Regions from separate parts of the Stomatohabitans albus genome, predicted to be linked through region 3. Evidence: riboswitches for the same ligand, from Rfam matches in the RefSeq annotation. Region 3 holds a riboswitch; each other region holds the start of a gene.
The links. Region 3 has a riboswitch for cobalamin ahead of VCU37_RS04140 (ABC transporter substrate-binding protein). Riboswitches for the same ligand answer to the same signal wherever they lie in the genome.
Positions count from the first base shown of each region.

Region 1: another riboswitch for cobalamin. It lies ahead of VCU37_RS09025 ((2Fe-2S) ferredoxin domain-containing protein); the one in region 3 lies ahead of VCU37_RS04140 (ABC transporter substrate-binding protein).
Region 2: another riboswitch for cobalamin. It lies ahead of VCU37_RS01225 (FecCD family ABC transporter permease); the one in region 3 lies ahead of VCU37_RS04140 (ABC transporter substrate-binding protein).

Region 1 is NZ_JAYKKE010000004.1:57,989-63,713, reverse strand. Features, by position in the region: gene miaA (tRNA (adenosine(37)-N6)-dimethylallyltransferase MiaA) at 1-196, shown strand, start outside; gene dapF (diaminopimelate epimerase) at 196-1,020, shown strand; gene VCU37_RS09030 (ABC transporter substrate-binding protein) at 1,151-2,203, shown strand; cobalamin riboswitch at 2,294-2,467, shown strand; gene VCU37_RS09025 ((2Fe-2S) ferredoxin domain-containing protein) at 2,565-3,245, shown strand; gene VCU37_RS09020 (ABC transporter substrate-binding protein) at 3,238-4,302, shown strand; gene VCU37_RS09015 (FecCD family ABC transporter permease) at 4,305-5,333, shown strand; gene VCU37_RS09010 (ABC transporter ATP-binding protein) at 5,414-5,725, shown strand, end outside.
Region 2 is NZ_JAYKKE010000001.1:302,233-307,957, forward strand. Features, by position in the region: gene VCU37_RS01220 (ABC transporter ATP-binding protein) at 1-328, opposite strand, end outside; gene VCU37_RS01225 (FecCD family ABC transporter permease) at 325-1,314, opposite strand; cobalamin riboswitch at 1,431-1,607, opposite strand; gene tpx (thiol peroxidase) at 1,832-2,329, opposite strand; gene VCU37_RS01235 (RNB domain-containing ribonuclease) at 2,485-4,635, shown strand; gene VCU37_RS01240 (hypothetical protein) at 4,685-5,227, opposite strand.
Region 3 is NZ_JAYKKE010000001.1:911,208-916,932, reverse strand. Features, by position in the region: gene VCU37_RS04165 (iron-containing alcohol dehydrogenase family protein) at 1-297, opposite strand, end outside; gene VCU37_RS04160 (EutP/PduV family microcompartment system protein) at 297-740, opposite strand; gene VCU37_RS04155 (BMC domain-containing protein) at 749-1,096, opposite strand; gene rplA (50S ribosomal protein L1) at 1,243-1,983, opposite strand; gene rplK (50S ribosomal protein L11) at 2,041-2,466, opposite strand; cobalamin riboswitch at 2,686-2,855, shown strand; gene VCU37_RS04140 (ABC transporter substrate-binding protein) at 2,900-3,943, shown strand; gene VCU37_RS04135 (FecCD family ABC transporter permease) at 3,950-4,981, shown strand; gene VCU37_RS04130 (ABC transporter substrate-binding protein) at 5,031-5,725, shown strand, end outside.

The DNA.
Region 1 (5,725 bases), on a different contig from region 3:
GGCTGCAATTCGTGGGGAATGGTCCCTTGGGGAGGCCAAAACCCAAACAATCAACCGAACCCGTCAATATGCCGCACGGCAACAACGCTGGTTTGCAAAGGACCCCCGTATTACATGGGGGAGTGGCCAAGACCTCACCGAACAACTGATTACCGCATTCACCAACCCACCATCCCTATACGATAAAGGACCATAATGGCACCGTTGCACTTCATCAAAGCTCACGGCTGTGGCAACGACTTTGTGTTGCTTCCCGATACCGATGACCAGTTGACCCTCACCGAAGACCTCACCAAGGCAATGTGTGATCGGCACGTTGGGATTGGAGCTGACGGGGTGATCCGTATCGGCGCACCGACGACTGAAACGGGTGCGGTCTTTATGGATTATCGCAATGCTGATGGGTCAATTGCTGAAATGTGTGGCAACGGGGTGCGTACCGTTGCGATGTGGTATGCCCAAGCACATCCTGATGCCACAACCGTCAACGTCGATACTCGCGCAGGCATGAAGCACGTCACGATTCACCGTGATGAAACGGGTGCCTTTTCAGCGGCCACGGTCAACATGGGTATCCCCGAACTCTTTAGCCGCAACCACAAGATCGCGATGCCAGATGGCGCCATTATTCCACTCACGACCCTTTCAATGGGAAACCCCCATGCGGTAGTTGTGATGGGGCGCGTTGGTGCTGACTGTGTCCTGGACTACCCCTTGAACCGTATTGGACCATTTATCGAACATCACCCTGACTTTCCAGACGGTACCAATGTCGAAGTCATCGCTTCCACAACCTCCACGACCGTCGTGGGGCGTATTCATGAACGCGGGGTTGGTGAAACCCTCGCTAGTGGTACTGGGTCGTCGGCTATGGCGGTTGCTGCTATCGCCCACGGCCTCACCGAACGGGCGGTAACGGTGTATTTGCCAGGTGGACAGATTCATATCGACTGGCCCAAGGACAATGCTCCACTCATGATGACCGGGCCGGCCGTTTCAGTATTCTCTGGCACCTGGTAAGTAGGTCGGCCAGCCGTTCTGGAGCTGGTTCATACGCCATTGAATTGGGCTTGTATAAATTGCAACGTTCTTGCAACATTCCCTAGGGTGAGAAAGCCAATACCGCTAAGCCTCATCCCTAAGGAGCGTTATGCCAATCCCTTGCATGCACCGTACTGGCCTTGTCGGCCTGGCTATATCCCTAAGTTTGGCCGCCTGTGCCGCAAACCCGCCAGTACCCAGTGAGGGCAGTTCAAGTGCCACACCATCAGTTTCAACCGCAGATTCCCCATCAGATGCGCCGAGTACCACCGGCTCTGGTGCAGTGGCCGATGGCTACCCTGTCACCATAGAAAACTGTGGCATCAGTATGACCTATGAGCAATCCCCAGAACGAGCGGTGTCGCTGAACCAAGGGTCCACAGAAGTCATGCTGTCTTTGGAGCTCCAAGACAAGATGGTTGGCACCGCCTACTGGGATGACCTTCAGGTGAGTCCACGGTTTGCTGAGGCCTATAACAACATTCCCATCATCAACGAAAAGTGGCCGAACCTCGAACAGTTTCTTGCAGCTCGACCAGACTTTGCCTATGCCTCATACGGCGGTGTCTTTAGCGACAAGTTCACCAAGGCACGTGAAGACCTGCTGGCTGACGGCATCCGGACGTACGTCACCGAGGATGACTGTGAACAGGGGACAATAACAACATGGGAAGATATTTGGCGGCAACTCGACGAAATTGCTGCAATCTTTGGGGTGCCCGAGCGTGCCACCGCACTACGAACCACCCAGAAACAAAAGCTTGATGAACTCCGTGCCCAAAACGTAGGCAATGGCGCAACGGCGGTGTGGTGGGATAACGAGACGGATAAGCCATTCCTTGGTGGTGGTACTGGCGGTCCACAACTAATTCTGGATGCGGTTGGGCTTACCAACGCGTTTGCTGACCAACAGAAAAACTGGTTTAACGGGAGCTGGGAAGATGTCATTGCCGCAGATCCAGATTGGATTGTGCTCATTGATGCAACCTGGGGTCCAGCTGACCAGAAGAAAGAATATCTGAAGAACGATCCTGCACTTAATAGGTTGCGGGCTGTACAAGAGGAGAAGTACCTCGTTATTCCCTATAGCGAAACAACTCCTGGCGTCACAATGGTTGATGGTGCTCAACGCCTTGCAGCGCAACTCGAATCGGCTTCGTAACGCCATAACGCGCAATGACGGTACACCGACTTGGCCACAAACAACCGCTTGGTCGGGCTAGTTGCATCTGAGAATGATTTGACGTATCCCCACTTAGATGGCTAGGCTCGTTCGACGAACTGGTGTTACGGGAATCTGGTGCAAATCCAGAACTGACGCGCAGCGGTAACGCTTTTGTTTCATCACACGCCACTGACTTCGGTTGGGAAGGCGATGGAAACGGGAAGGCCAAGTCCGAAGACCGACCAGGTTCGACCGTCCGCCGTGTTCCGCGTTATGGACACGTGTTCTAAGGAAAACTTCTATCGCAACACCAATTAAATCTGCCCGCGACGCTGCGCTTGCCCATGCTGCCGTCGTTGTGGTCGCACTTGCGCACACTGATGCGCTCGACCTTGTGGAGCTGTACAAGGTCGTCCAACCCTATGGTTTGCGTGTTGCGGCCTTGCAAAGTGGACGGCCTACATTGGTCAGTGTGCTCGATGAACTCGTTGTGGCCAATCCTGTTCGCCCCATTCACCTCATTGGGTACACCCGAACAGGGAGTGGGCCTGCCCGTTCATGGTTGAAGCGGGTTGCCGGACATTGGCTGCGAAGCCATCCTGATACCCCGGTCTATGTAAGCACCGAGTTGGTGCATGACTGTGATGCCCAACAGATCGCTCTCGCCCGGCGTGCCAAGGTACGGCCAGTTACCGGTGCAGAGGCTGGGCTAGAAAACCCAACATGGGAAGAACCACCGCCCCATAAAGCCCATCTTCTCATTTGCCAAGGTCCACGGTGTCTCGCCAAGGGAGCACGTGAGGTTGCTGACCATTTGTATAGCCACCTTAACGATGCGGGTATCGCCGAAGATTGTTTGATCGCGCTGACCGGCTGCCTGTACCCGTGCAATCACGCACCTGTCGTATGTGTTCAGCCGTACCAGACATGGATGCGTGGAGACCCAGATGATCTCGATAGCACGGCATCCAAAGTAAAAACAATTATTTCCAATAACATCCAATATCATAACGATAAAGAAAGGTCATACCATGACTAAACGTTGGGCATTAGCCACACTTCCATTTGCTGTACTCCTGGCAGCATGCAGTTCAAATGCGGCACCTTCTGGGAGTGAATCTGCAAGTGCAGCTCCGACCACCGAAGCGAGTGCATCTGCATCAGCCGATATGAGTGAAACGGCTGAAGCAAGTGAGTCATCAGCGACAACTGCGGCGGCTTATCCAGTCACGATTGAAAACTGCGGTCTGAGCATTACATACGAGAAGGCTCCTGAACGGGCTATCACGATGAACCAAGGTGCCACCGAAGTGATGCTGGCATTGGGCTTAGAAAAGCAGATGGCAGGCACGGCCTACCTTGACGACACCGCTATTTCCGATCGCTTCAAGGCCGCCTATGATCAGGTTCCTGTTATCGCTGAAAAGTATCCGACATTTGAACAGTTCTTAGCAGCAAAACCAGACTTCGCGTACGCCTCCTACCAGTCAGCTTTTAGTGAGAAAAATAACAAAGAACGTCCAGCCTTAAAGGACGATGGCATCAATACCTATGTCAGTGATTTTGGCTGCGATCAAGATAAGGACCAACCTGCCAGTTGGGAACGGGTCAACGACCAAATCATGGATATTGCCAAGATTTTTGGCCAGAACGAAAAGGGTGAAATGCTGGTGAAGGATATGACCGCCACCCTTGATAAGGTCAAGGATAATAAGGCTGGAAAGGGTGCCAAAGTCGTGTGGTGGGACAGCGGAAAGACCGATGCTCCCTTCGTTGCCGGTGGTACTGGTGGTCCACAATTACTGATGGATGCCGTGGGCCTCGAAAATGCCTTCAAGAGCGAACAATCCAACTGGTTTAATGGCACTTGGGAAAACTTTGTTGCCGCAGATCCCGACTGGATCGTGCTCGCAGACGCAAGCTGGGATACTGCACAAAGCAAGATCGAACACGCCAAAGCGGATCCGGTGTTGAAAGAACTCCGTGCCGTTAAAGAAGATAAGTTTGTAACGCTTCCCTTCAGCCAGACCACGCCGGGTGTCACCCTTGTTGATGGCGTTGAAAGCCTTGACAAGCAACTGAGCGAATCGAAGTAACCATGAAACGGCTGGTGGTTATCGCCGGCCTAATCGCGGCCCTTATCGTTAGTGCCATCTTGGCACTAGGGGTAGGGTCGGTAAGCCTCCCCACCCATGAGGTGATCACGGTTATTGCGGGTCACCTCGGGTTGAATGCTGGTGCACCAAGCGACCAGCTGTATGAACAGATTGTGTGGGAACTGAGAGCCCCACGCATTGTGGCTGCCCTCGCGGTTGGGTCCATTTTGGCCGTCGCAGGTGCCGGTTTGCAGCGGGTCACCCGCAATATTCTGGCTGATCCATACCTGCTCGGTATTTCCTCAGGCGCTAGTGTGGGCGCAGTTACGGTTATTGTCTTTGGGGTCGGGCAAGGGGCCGGACCAATGAAAATCGTGATGTTTGTCGCGGCACTACTTGGAGGCCTTGGTGCCTTGGGCATGGTCATGCTCTTAGTAGGTGGCCGGCTTATGGAAGCCTCTGGAACGCGCACAATCTTGGCTGGTGTGGTTGTCGGGCAGCTCTGTGCGGCCTATGTATCGCTCGCCATCATGGTGTTTGCAACCAAAGATGCAGCCGTTGCGGTATTGAACTGGACGATGGGATCGTTCGCCGGGGTGCGCTGGGGTGACGCGGTGATCACCATCGGTGTAGGGATCATCTCTGCTATTGCCGGTATATGGCTGATCAAGCCTTTGGACGCCATGGCACTAGGCGATACCTCTGCAGCATCACTGGGCATCAATGTTGAGCGGACCCGTTCGGTTGTGCTTATTGGCTCGGCCCTTGTGGCCTCAGTGACGGTGGCAACGGTTGGTCCCATCGGCTTTATTGGGCTGATTATCCCCCATATCGTGCGTATGATCTTTGGCGGGCAATATGCTGCCATCATGGTACTCAGCCCACTTTTAGGTGCCCTTTTTATGCTGTGGTCTGATACCGCGTCACGAGCGCTGGTACCCAGTAGGGAGATTCCAGTCGGTGTAGTCACCGCAGTGGTTGGCGCACCCTTATTGGCATGGTTGATATGGCGGAGAGGCGGGCGACCCTGATGGCAGGTGTATTTACACTCAGACCTAAACCGTACGATGTTTCCCAACCAATCGAGAGCTGGCATGCCGAAGGCATCCATGTGACCATTGGCTCAACCCGCATCTTGACCGATGTTTCTGTTGATGTGCCAGTAGGCAAAATCACTGGCTTACTTGGCCCCAACGGAGCCGGGAAAACAACGTTGCTGCGTGCAATGTGTGGCACTTTGATGCCTACAAAAGGCAAGGTTCGCCTGAATGGACGTAACATTCATCGCATCGGGCCTAAGGATCGGGCCAAAGTCATTGCGTATGTTGAACAACATCAGCATGCCGATGTGGACTTGACGGTGCGTCAGGTGGTTGCGCTTGGGCGTATTCCTCACTCAAACCAATGGACAACCAAAGGCGAA
Region 2 (5,725 bases), 610 kb from region 3:
GCCAGGGCATCATATGAGGCAACCGACCGAGAGAAATCATCTCGGTGAGGGTCAAATCTTCAGGGGCAGCTTCTTCCTGGGCGACAAAGGCCAACATGCGCGCCCGAGCACGGGGGGACACGGTGGCAATATCAACATCGTCGATAAGGACCCGACCGCTTGTTGCCGGGTTAATGCCGGCCAGCACCCGCATCAGGGTGGACTTGCCAACCCCGTTGACCCCAACGATGGCCGTCATCGTATGTGGTTCGACGTGGAGATTGATATCGGTGACAATCTCTCGTTGCCCAATACTGCACGTGAGTGATTCAGCTACAAGGTGGGTCATGATGCGCCTCCAAATCCATAGCTTCGCCTACCCATCACAAATAAGAAGACAGGTGCACCGATAATCCCGGTGACCACCCCGAGCGGTACTTCTGCGGGTGCGGCAACGACACGTGAAACGACATCCACCCACAACAGGAAGAATCCACCGAAGGCGGCGGCCAGAGGAAGTAACCGTCGGTGTAAAGATCCGACCACCATGCGACAGAGGTGAGGAATGACGAGTCCAACGAACCCGATCCCACCTGAAACGGCGACGAGGACCCCAACAAGGACTGCGAGCAAAATAAAGAGGCCTTGTCGAAGCCGGTTGACCGGGATACCGAGGGAGGCTGCAGCGTCAGGCCCCCAAGCCAGTGCGTCGAGCCAGTTGTGACCGAGGATGAAGAGCAAGAAACAGAGGATCACCGTTGCGGTAGGGATAGCCAATTTGTCCCATTGAGCTCCAGAAACGCTCCCAAGGAGCCAAAAAAGTACGGATTGGGCTGCCCGAGGGTCAGGGCCTTTGAACACAAGAAAACTTGCGATCGCCGAAAACGCAGCGGATAGGACAACGCCTGAGAGCACCAATCGAATGGGCGTGAGACCGCCTTGGGCAAGCGCAACCATATATACGGAAAGGGCTGCAGCTATAGACCCAAGGAGTGCACCCACTGAAATAGCCCACAATCCAAAGCCCGAGAAAATGCCGAACGTAATCACTGCCGTTGCCCCGACCGAAGCGCCGGCAGAGACACCGAGGAGATAGGGGTCAGCAAGGGGGTTGCGGACCAGGGTTTGCATGCCACAGCCAGCCAAGCCTAGGCCTGCACCGACAACCACAGAAAGAATGGCACGCGGGAACCGCAGTTCCCACACGATTGATTCAACTGTTTTGTCTTGACTCTCTACCCCTGTTAGGTGACTACGGACTACATCCCATACGGCATCACTATCAAGTGGTTCAGATCCGATATTGACGGAGTAAACGACGCTGACCGCAGTCATTGCAAGAATAATGAGGGCAAGCACCAACGCGTATCGCTTTGCTGCTCCCTGAATTGCCTTCCTTGGGTTCAAGGGAATGCTCCAAATGCCTCGAGCCTGTACGCGAGGCTCTGGGTTGATATGTCAATGAAGTTGTGGTGTCCGGACTCCGGCTTTTGCGTATTTGCGACCTTCCCAGGGTTTCCCAGTGGCATTTCACAAATATGTAACCGTTACCGTTGCGCGCCAGTCCCGGATTTGCACCGGGTTCCCGTACCCAACGAATGGGTAGCTCAACTTCGGTGAAGAACATTAGCACCTTTGCGGGTCCAACTCACATTACTGCAACCCAAAGCAATCCAGCCCATTAGAACCAAGCTCTATTGCTACCTATGGTTCACCTTGATGGATTGGTCGTTACGATGTTTGGCATCCTGCTGAATCGGTTTGATTGTGCCAGACCTCGGCCCGTCCAAGGAGAACGCAATGAAGGCAAACCGAACAGTTTGCCTTCATGAATGATGAGTTATCCGTACAGTTAGGCCGTTGCGGCGGCGATGGCCGCGTCATAATCAGGTTCTTGAGCGATTTCTTCGACAAGCTGGCTGTACACAACCTTGCCGTCTTTAACAACGACAACGCTACGGGCCGCAAAATTTTCGAGCGGACCATCAACCATCAATGCACCCAGGTTGGCAAGGCCGTCACGATTACGGGCAAATGACCCAAACGTGACCCCTTCAATATTGTTGTCTGCTGCAAACCGTTCTTGCGCAAATGGTGTATCTACACTCAAATTGATAACACTTAAATCTTCTTCTTTGGCACGGCTAGAAAAGGTCTCAACGCTTGTTGCACACACTCCGGTGTCGATGGACGGAAAAATATTCAAAATGACGGTGCCAGAAGAAACTTCATTTGCCTGGATTTCATCCAGCGTGCCCGTAACCACCTTGACTTCTGGCATTACTGCACCTGCGGCAATAAAGTCAGCATTCGTATTGACGGGTGTTCCCCGGAACGTAAGTGAAGCCATGTGCATTCCTTTCTGAATGACGAATAGAGCCGTTATGCTCAATTGGTAGCTTAATCTGTTTTCTCTTAGGCGTTTAAGTGGACAAGAATCGTTCACTACGGGTAGCTTTTCCTACCTAACCATGAGCAAGAGGCATACAACAGATTGGTGGCATAGTGCAGGTAACGGGGCGATACACGCCGCATAGCCGCGGCTTTGGGTTCGTAGATGTTGAAGGCGGTCATGCCGTCGTTGTAGATGACACCGGCCAGCGCCATGAGCTGACGAGTGTCTTTGTTCCTCCCGCTGTTGGGAGTGGCTGGATTGACGGCGATGTGGTTACCGCTCGTCTTGAAGTCGACGATCAAGACCGATTAACGGCAAACGAACTGAGCCTTGTTAAACGCCCACGCCGCTTTGTCGTTGGGGTTATTCGTCCATTTGCCGGCAAGATGGTACTCGAACTCGATTCACGCCTCGGTAACGGTGAGATTCCCATGACCGACGCGATGAGTGATGCACTCCGCCATGCCGAAGGCCGTCAAGTTGTCGCAATGGTCAGCAATGACGGGCGGGCTACCTGCACCGCTCAGGTAACCCAACCAGCTCCGGTTGAAGCACCATCTGCGATTCGGGCAAGTGCGATTGTGATTGCACATGGTGCCGCCAACGCTTCTGATTTCCCCCTTGGGGTTGAAGCTGTTGACCTTGATTCCAAGTTGGCGGTGCGCTGGTCGTTAGTAACGCTGGGTCGTATGACGAATGGTCAAGAAGGCCTAGCCGGTGAAATGAGCGCCCTAGAGGGGCCAGTGCCCGGTCCGGCAGCGGAACTGATTGATCGTCGCCACGAAACCTGTGTCACGATTGATGATGATTCGACCCAAGACCTTGATGATGCCATCAGTGCCGCGTGGAGTGGAGATGATACTGATCCAGTCCTGCTCACGGTGCATATCGCTGATGCGGCAGGCACTGTAGGGATCGGTTCAACAGCCGACCAATACGCACGCACGATGGCCACCACGTCGTATTTTGCCAGTGGCGCCAATATGTCCATGCTGGACCCCAAACTCAGCGAGGACGAGCTGAGTTTGCATGCCCAGAAAGACCGTCGTGCCGTAACCGTTCGTATGCTGGTCTACCCTGATGGAACCGTCACCGGGGCTGAGGTGAGCCTGTCGTGGATAAGCCCGACTGTCCGCCTGAGCTATGAGGGTGTTGAAAAGTGGCTGCGCACGGGTGACTTAGCGCCGCTCTTGCGACCAGGGAATACCCATAGCGCTCCCACAGGTAAAGCAGGCGCAATCAAGGTGTGTATGGATGCCCTTGAGGAAGTCAGTAAGCGCCTCACAAAAAACCGTGAACGGCGCATCACGATTGATGACTTATTCACCCGCGAAGAAGTGGAGCTTCGCGTTGAAGATGGGCGCATCGTGCTCAAGAAGGCGAATAAGTACCCCGGCGCCCAACAAATGGTTGAAACCGCAATGGTGGCCGCCAATGAGGCAGTAGCTTCATGGGCTATCGAACGCCGTATCCCCTTGTTGTATCGGTCACACACCGGGTTTGATCCTGAACGCTTGGAGACTCTCACCAAGTTGGTGAAGACCCTTAAGGTCGATGTGGCGGACCCAGACAGTCCATCAGTGGAAGAAATTATGCAGGCGGTGGCTGATCTCCGAGCTGCTGGCAACACCGATGATGCCGATATGCTCGCCGTGGTTGCCGGTTCTTCAGTTGGTCGAGCCACCTATGTGGTTGAGCCTGATGGTCACGTCGCCATGGGGTCTACTGCGTACACCCATTTCACGAGCCCACTGCGACGCTACGCTGACCTCATCGTGCATCGCCAGGTACGTGCTCATCTCGCAAACGAAGCACTGCCGTACACGACCGATGATTTGGAAAAGTTGGCGGCATGGCTTGACTACCGAACCGGAGGAGCCAACCGCACCCAAGCCTTAGAGCGTGCGGGATTGTGGGCGGTGTTCTTGCCGCGAAAGACCGGCGGGTTGCATTGGCCGACACCAGCACAGATTACGGAGCTCACCGCCTCTGGTGCCCGTGTCCGGTTGACCCGTGCCGGGATCGGGGCGTTCTTGCCTGCGGCGCGCATGTTGGGGCTACCCCCACGTGAAAAGGTCAGCCTTGAGCTTGTCGAACACGGCATGGCAACCACGGATGGCAAGTGGCACGTCGGTCAAGTCGTAGACGTTCGCATGGACCGCCTTGACCCGCGTGGTCGCCCGGAAGTTCGCCCCTCCAACAAACCCGCCCCCGCCATTGCGGACCAGGGGAGGCGCTCCCCCACCCATAACCCCAGCTAAAAACGCTTAAATCCTGTTCAGGTGTTGGCTGCGACGTGTTGTTATGCGTCTAATCCAACACCTGAACCATTTTAAACAGATAATTTGTGCTGTTATGATAGGGCACATCTCCATCAGGGTTCTCGTAAAAATTATAATTAAGATAAATAGGCGTTACGGTAAAATACTTCTTTCCCGGCTTAGGATCAATAGTGAAAGAAATAGCCTGATTATGTCTAGTTATTCGACTTTGACTTTCTAGTGGTGAGAAGTCTTCATAAAATGGTTCGATAGCAACATCTCCACTAATATCTACATCCTTAAACTGTTGAATATAGATATGGAATGGCATAATATCGCTTTGGATAGTTATAGTTATTGCCTTATCAGTATTTGGTATATTTGAAAATAAATCTGGAAAGGCTTCAGGTGGCGGTTCTTGAATAGTAGTTTTATCGATTTCATGGTTATACCACTCATAAATATGACTAGTTACTTGTATCCCATTTACTAACATGACTGGTGGCTCTATCGGGGCCGTTGAAGATTCATCCACAGCAAACCATGGTTGGTCATCGGGAATCGGCATATTCATTGGCGTCTTTCTTTTCATGTTAAGGATAGGATGACGCCAATCTAGAAAAGCAGATGAGTAAATAACAACTATCTTTTAATAACTAAAGTCACCCATAGATTACCTATCTGATGAAATAGGGGTTTAATCAGGTGTAACGAACACTACAGATCTGGGTCGATGAAGGTGACCAATGCTTCTCGTTGTATGAGTCGGTTACGTTGCTCACGCACACGCACCACACGCTGTAGCACCAAACGCAAGCACCCGACCGTATCGGTCGGGTGCTTGCGTTTGGTTCTCTCTCTTCGCCTAGGCAGCTACCGGAGCTTCTACCTCAATCACTGCACCTGCAAGCATGGCGGCCATTAAACCGAGAACGCTGAGGGTGTTGATGTTCATAAAAACTCCTTGAAGGATTAGTGTCTGCCTTGTTGAATAACACTCTGCCAGCCTCCACCCCAAACCAACCAACAAATCACTTTGTGTGGAAAGCCAATTACAAATCGTAATCTAGGATGGCCTAGGGGATACCTA
Region 3 (5,725 bases):
TAAGCCGCCCTTAGCTGCATCGATTGGGGATCCACCACCAATGGCAATAACGACTTCAGGTCTTACCTGATTCGACATTCTTACAATTTCGGCGACGGTTTCAGTTGTTGGGTCAGGGATGACTCCATCAAAAATATGCACGTGCTGGCCCAAGCGCGCTTTAGCGTTTGCGACCAAATCCGTGGTAGCCAGGAATGCGTCGGTGATGATAAGCACTCGTTGACCGGAAAATTGCGTAAGGGTGTCCATTGCGTCTTCGCCCATGTGCACCGCAGTGGGATGATAGCTGACTGCCATTAGCTGGTGCCCCCTTCCTTATTGATCAACTGTGAAAGCTCTTCGATTCCTTCTCCCGTCATTGCAGAAACGACAAGTACGGGATGTGCACCCGTTTGTTCAAGAAGCGAAATGGATCGCTCAATTTCGTCTTCAGTGGCCATATCCTTTTTCGTCACTACCCCGATAACGGGTTTCATGAAGAACGATGAGAACCCTGGTGGTATACGGCATTCCAACGCGGTAGCGGCCAACAGGAATAAGATGACGTCTGCTTCAGCACTGGTCAGCTGCAAGGCTTGCTTATGGAATGGCCCATCAAGGTATTCACCCGGCGTGTCAAAAACATCACCTTCACGGTAGGTTGCCTGTGTTTTGACATACTCAATATCACGGTCCGTTAACCGTTGGGTGAGGGTCGTCTTCCCTACACCGACAGAACCGACCATTAAGACTGCTGCCATGACGCCTCCTATGACCGTGTTATTGGTGCGGGTGTAAATCGAAGTAATCCCACCAAGGTGTCAAGCACAGCACGTAGCCCCGCTTCTACGTCAGCCAAATTGCCAACGATTAAAAGGGAACCACTAAAGCGGTCAACGAACCCAAGCTGGACTTCGCTGGCTTTTGTTGCAGCATCTGCTGCAATAATTGACGCTTCACTTGGGGTGATGGTCAAAATCGCAATCGCCCCATTCAGATCTCTCCCGAGACCGAGTTTTGCAAACAACTGCGGATCAGGATTAGCCACGATGTGGGCAAGTGTTACCTGTTTGCCAGGAACAAACTCCTGAATAACCCGTTGCTTACTTTCTTCCATTGAAACGCCTTCTCCTCAGCTCAACGTCCAAATGGTGGACCTTCGTAACGTAGTACTTTTGCTGATAGGAGTCCAATTGCCTTCCAAACGTGCAAATGCGGACCACAAGGGTCCGCATTGGTGCATTTATTACTTACGAAAAACGACTATTCAGACGTGTTTCCGCTTGTATCCAAGATGTCGTCCTCAGAGTAGGAGTCACGTTCCACGTAAGCCACACGAATAGACGGGCCCATCGCAGTACTCATGGCGATGTTTTTGAAGTAACGACCTTTAGCGCTTGAGGGCTTCAACCGTGCAATCTCTTCGATAAGGGCGTTGTAGTTTGCCCACAGATCCTGGGCGGAGAAGGATGCTTTCCCGATAATCGTGTGCACATTGGCCTGGCGATCAACACGGAAGTCCACCTTCCCGCCTTTGGCATCAGAAACCGCCTTAGCTACATCCATCGTGACGGTGCCGGTCTTGGGGTTAGGCATCAACCCACGCGGGCCGAGGACCTTACCGTAACGACCGAGCTTGCCCATCTGGTCTGGTGTTGCGATGAGCACGTCAAAGTCAAGCTCACCGGATTCAATCTTGTCGGTGATTTCATCAACACCAACAACATCGGCGCCAGCCTCAGTAGCTTCGGTGGCCTTGGGGCCTTCAGCAAATACCGCAACACGGTTAGTTTTACCCGTGCCAGCCGGCAAAATAACTGATCCACGAACCATCTGATCAGCTTTACGTGGGTCAACACCCAGGCGGATTGCTACCTCGACCGTCGGGTCGAAGGAAACCGTCACCGTTTCCTTTGCTAGGCGCACCGCATTTGACGGGCTAACCAACACGTTGCGATCAACCTTCTTGGCTGCTTCTAAATATTTCTTACCTCGTTTAGGCATATGATCTCCTTGTGGTGCATTCAGGCGGGTCTCAGCCGCCCTCCCACATCGCAGTTATTAGTCGACGACAACCAGGCCCATTGAGCGGGCGGTGCCTTCAATAATCTTGGTGGCCGCATCTAGGTCGTTGGCATTCAAGTCAGGCATTTTTGTTTCTGCAATGCCACGCACAAGCTCACGCTTGATTTCACCAACTTTGTTGCGGTTTGGTTCACCCGAGCCCTTTGCAATCTTGGCTGCCTTGATAAGTAATTGCGCAGCCGGAGGGGTCTTGGTGATGAAGTCAAAGGAACGGTCTTCATAAACCGTAATAACAACGGGAATCGTGTCCCCAGCCATTGGCTGAGTCTTCTCGTTGAACGCTTTGCAGAACTCCATGATGTTCACGCCGTACTGACCCAAGGATGAACCTACGGGCGGGGCAGGGGTTGCCTGACCGGCGGGAATCTGGAGTTTGATATAGCCATTTACTTTTTTGGCCACGGGGTACTCCTCTAATGAATCGTGTGACGACCAGCCAAGTGGCTGGGGGCGAACTGGACATACCAGCCCACCACGAATCCACCTCGTTTGAGGCGGACCGACCATTGTGCATCTCGAATTAAGGAATTGCAGGAAATACCTACGATTCAAGCCCTCTATCTGCTTAAGACCTGGGCAAATGCAGGCCAAAGGCATTTGCAGAACCGCAGGGGTATCGGGTATCGTACGTCTATCCGGTCGCATTCCAATGCAAGGGAATCAGGTGAAAATCCTGAACTGACGCGCAGCGGTAACACGGACGGAACGACACAAGCCACTGTCATCTGATGGGAAGGCGTCGGTTCCGGTTGATGTGAAGTCCGAAGACCTACCGGGAAACAACTTCGAGCCTCGCGTAACGGCTCTCGTGAAGAAGATAAGGATTTTCTTATACATGAACCGTTCTGCTGTTCTTTTGTCATTGTTTGCTGCCCTTGCATTGTCTGCGTGCACAACCCCATCCCCTGTGGATCAGAGTGCATCGCCATCAAGCACAGGGGAGCCAACAAGTGCATCAGCTTCAACAAGTGAAGCCTCAAGTGACGCAACCACCGCAAGTGCGACTGGCAAGGTGATGAGTTGCACTGATGAACTGACCTTTGACACCCCGCCCAAGCGGGTGGTGATGGTCGGCGACGATCCGGCGGCCTATCTCCTGGGTCTCGGCGTTGTGGATTCTGTCATTGGGCGAGGTGAGGATATTCCACCAGGTGTGTACAACGCCGAGGACGAAAAGGCGTTGAACGCCATCCCTCAGCTTGAACACACGGTACCTGAAGGTGGCGGCGCAACCGTTTCAACGGAAGTACTGCTAGATCAGAACCCCGATCTGGTTATCTCCTATGACACGGGTGCTGACCGGGCTGCTTTACGCAGTGCCGGTGTGCCTATGTACACCTCCGATCAGTTCTGCCCGGATTATAAACCCGTACCTGCATCCTTTGACCTTGTGGCTAAGGAATATGAAAAGTATGGGAAGATCTTCGGGAAAGAAGATGAAGCCAAACAGAAGATTGATGAGTTCCAGTCAAAGGTGGATGCCATTAAGGCCGCAGCCCCGGCTGATTTAGGGTCAGCGATGGCCTTATACGTCACTGCGGGTGACCCGGTGTTTTACACCTACGGAAATGGCTCGATGATTCACCCGATCATGGAAACGGTTGGGTTGCAGAACGTCTATGCGAACGACCCGAATCGTCTGATTGGGGAAATCGCCGTTGAGAAGATTCTTGAGGAAAACCCTGACCACATCATTTTGTTGCATGACGATAATGATGAGCAGGCCGTACTTGACACCTTCTTAAAGAGCCCAGGAGCTTCTGATCTTAAAGCGGTGAAGGAAAACAAGGTTTATCCCTTGCCATTTGTCTTTACCGATCCACCATCACCAACCTCGGTGATTGGTGTTGAAAAGCTCAGCGAGCAAATAAAGAAGTAGCGAGTCGTGCGCGTACCGTCGATTAGCAAATTCTGGTACATCATCGCCCTTGTGGTGGTGCTGATCATCAGTCTTGTCTCAGCATTCGGGGTAGGGCCAGCAGCCGTTCACCCCTTGGTGGTGCTTGACATTATCAGCAACCACACCATTGGCACTGAGCAGGTGTATGACTGGCCGAATTTGACTGCAGCAATTATCTGGGAAACCAGGGTGCCGCGAGTCATAACCGGCCTCTTCACCGGAGCAGTGTTAGCCGTGAGTGGTGCTGTTTTGCAAGTCGTCGTACGCAACCCGCTTGCAGACCCCTACACATTGGGGCTTAGCTCGGGGGCGTCAACAGGGGCCGCCTTTGTTGTGTTGGTGTTGGGCACAACATGGTTGGGCGTCATGACGCTCCCGGTCTTTGCCTTTTTCGGCGCATTGGTGGCAACCCTTGCCACCTTGTTATTCGCGGGGCGCCGACCCTCACCCGCCAAGCTCATCCTCTCAGGGTTGGCCGTGGGGTATGGGTTTACCGCGATAACAAACATGCTGGTATTCAGTGCCGACAACCCTGAAACTGCACGTTCTGTGTTGTTTTGGATGCTTGGCTCTCTCGCTCGAGCCAGTTGGCAAGATGCCATGATTTGCGCACTAGCGGCACTCTTTGTGTGTCTGGTAGTTGCGTATTTCGGGCCAGCGCTTGACGCGCTTGGTGGCGGTGATGAGGCAGCCCAGGCGGTGGGCATTAACCCTAATGCTGTCCGCATTGGGCTCCTCATTGTGGTTTCGATCGGCGTTGGGATTGTGGTTAGCGCCTCAGGTGGGATCGGGTTTGTTGGCCTGGTTGTCCCCCACTTGGTGCGCGGTCTCCTTGGCCGCGCCCAACGCATGGTCACCCTCGGGTGTGTCCTATTGGGCTCTGCCTTCCTTGTGGCGGCTGACTCCATTGCCCGGGTTGCCTTATCACCAGTTGAACTTCCAATCGGCGTAATCACAGGCTCCGTAGGTGCCCCATTCCTACTGATGCTGTTGCATAAAAGTAAGACCCCGTTGTAAGCCAAACAACCAGTACAGCCAAGTTTTAGAGACGGAGGAAAGGAACGTGTTGGCTCGCTATTCACTTGTAGCATTCACCCTCATTGGGTGCGTCAGCCTCTCCGCGTGTAGCACGACGCAACCGGCTTCTGTTTCCTCTTCAACCGCTACACCCGCTCCAGGGACCTCCGGTTCACCAGCAGTAGCCAATGAACCGGCCATCAAGGTGATGAGTTGTACACAGACGTTGACCTTTGACCGTGCACCTGAACGTGTTGTATTGCTCGGTGACGACTCAATCCCGTTTATGAATGAGATGGGCTTGCTTGACAAGGTTGTTGCCTTAGGGGAACCGATTCCCGAAGGGATCTACAGCGATGAGCTCATGGCCAAGCTCTCGTCTATTCCTCTGCTTGATCATGTAGAGAACGCTACGGGTGGCAGCCAGGTATCCACCGAAACCTTACTGGCGGCCAATCCAGATTTAGTTGTTGGATACGACTCAGGGGCTGACCGAGCGGCATTAACTCAAGCTGGTGTGCCGTTCTACTCACCCGATGCCTGGTGCCCGGACGTTAAGACCAGCCACGCGATTTTCCATGATATTAACGATGAGGTGCGCAAGTACGCCGCAATATTTGATGTCGCTGATGAGGGCGAAGCATTGATCAAGCGAATGAATGCGCGTGTAGCTGAGATCAAGTCAATGAATGCAACACCTCGCGGAACCGGGATGGCGTTATATGCCTCACAAGGCAAAACGAC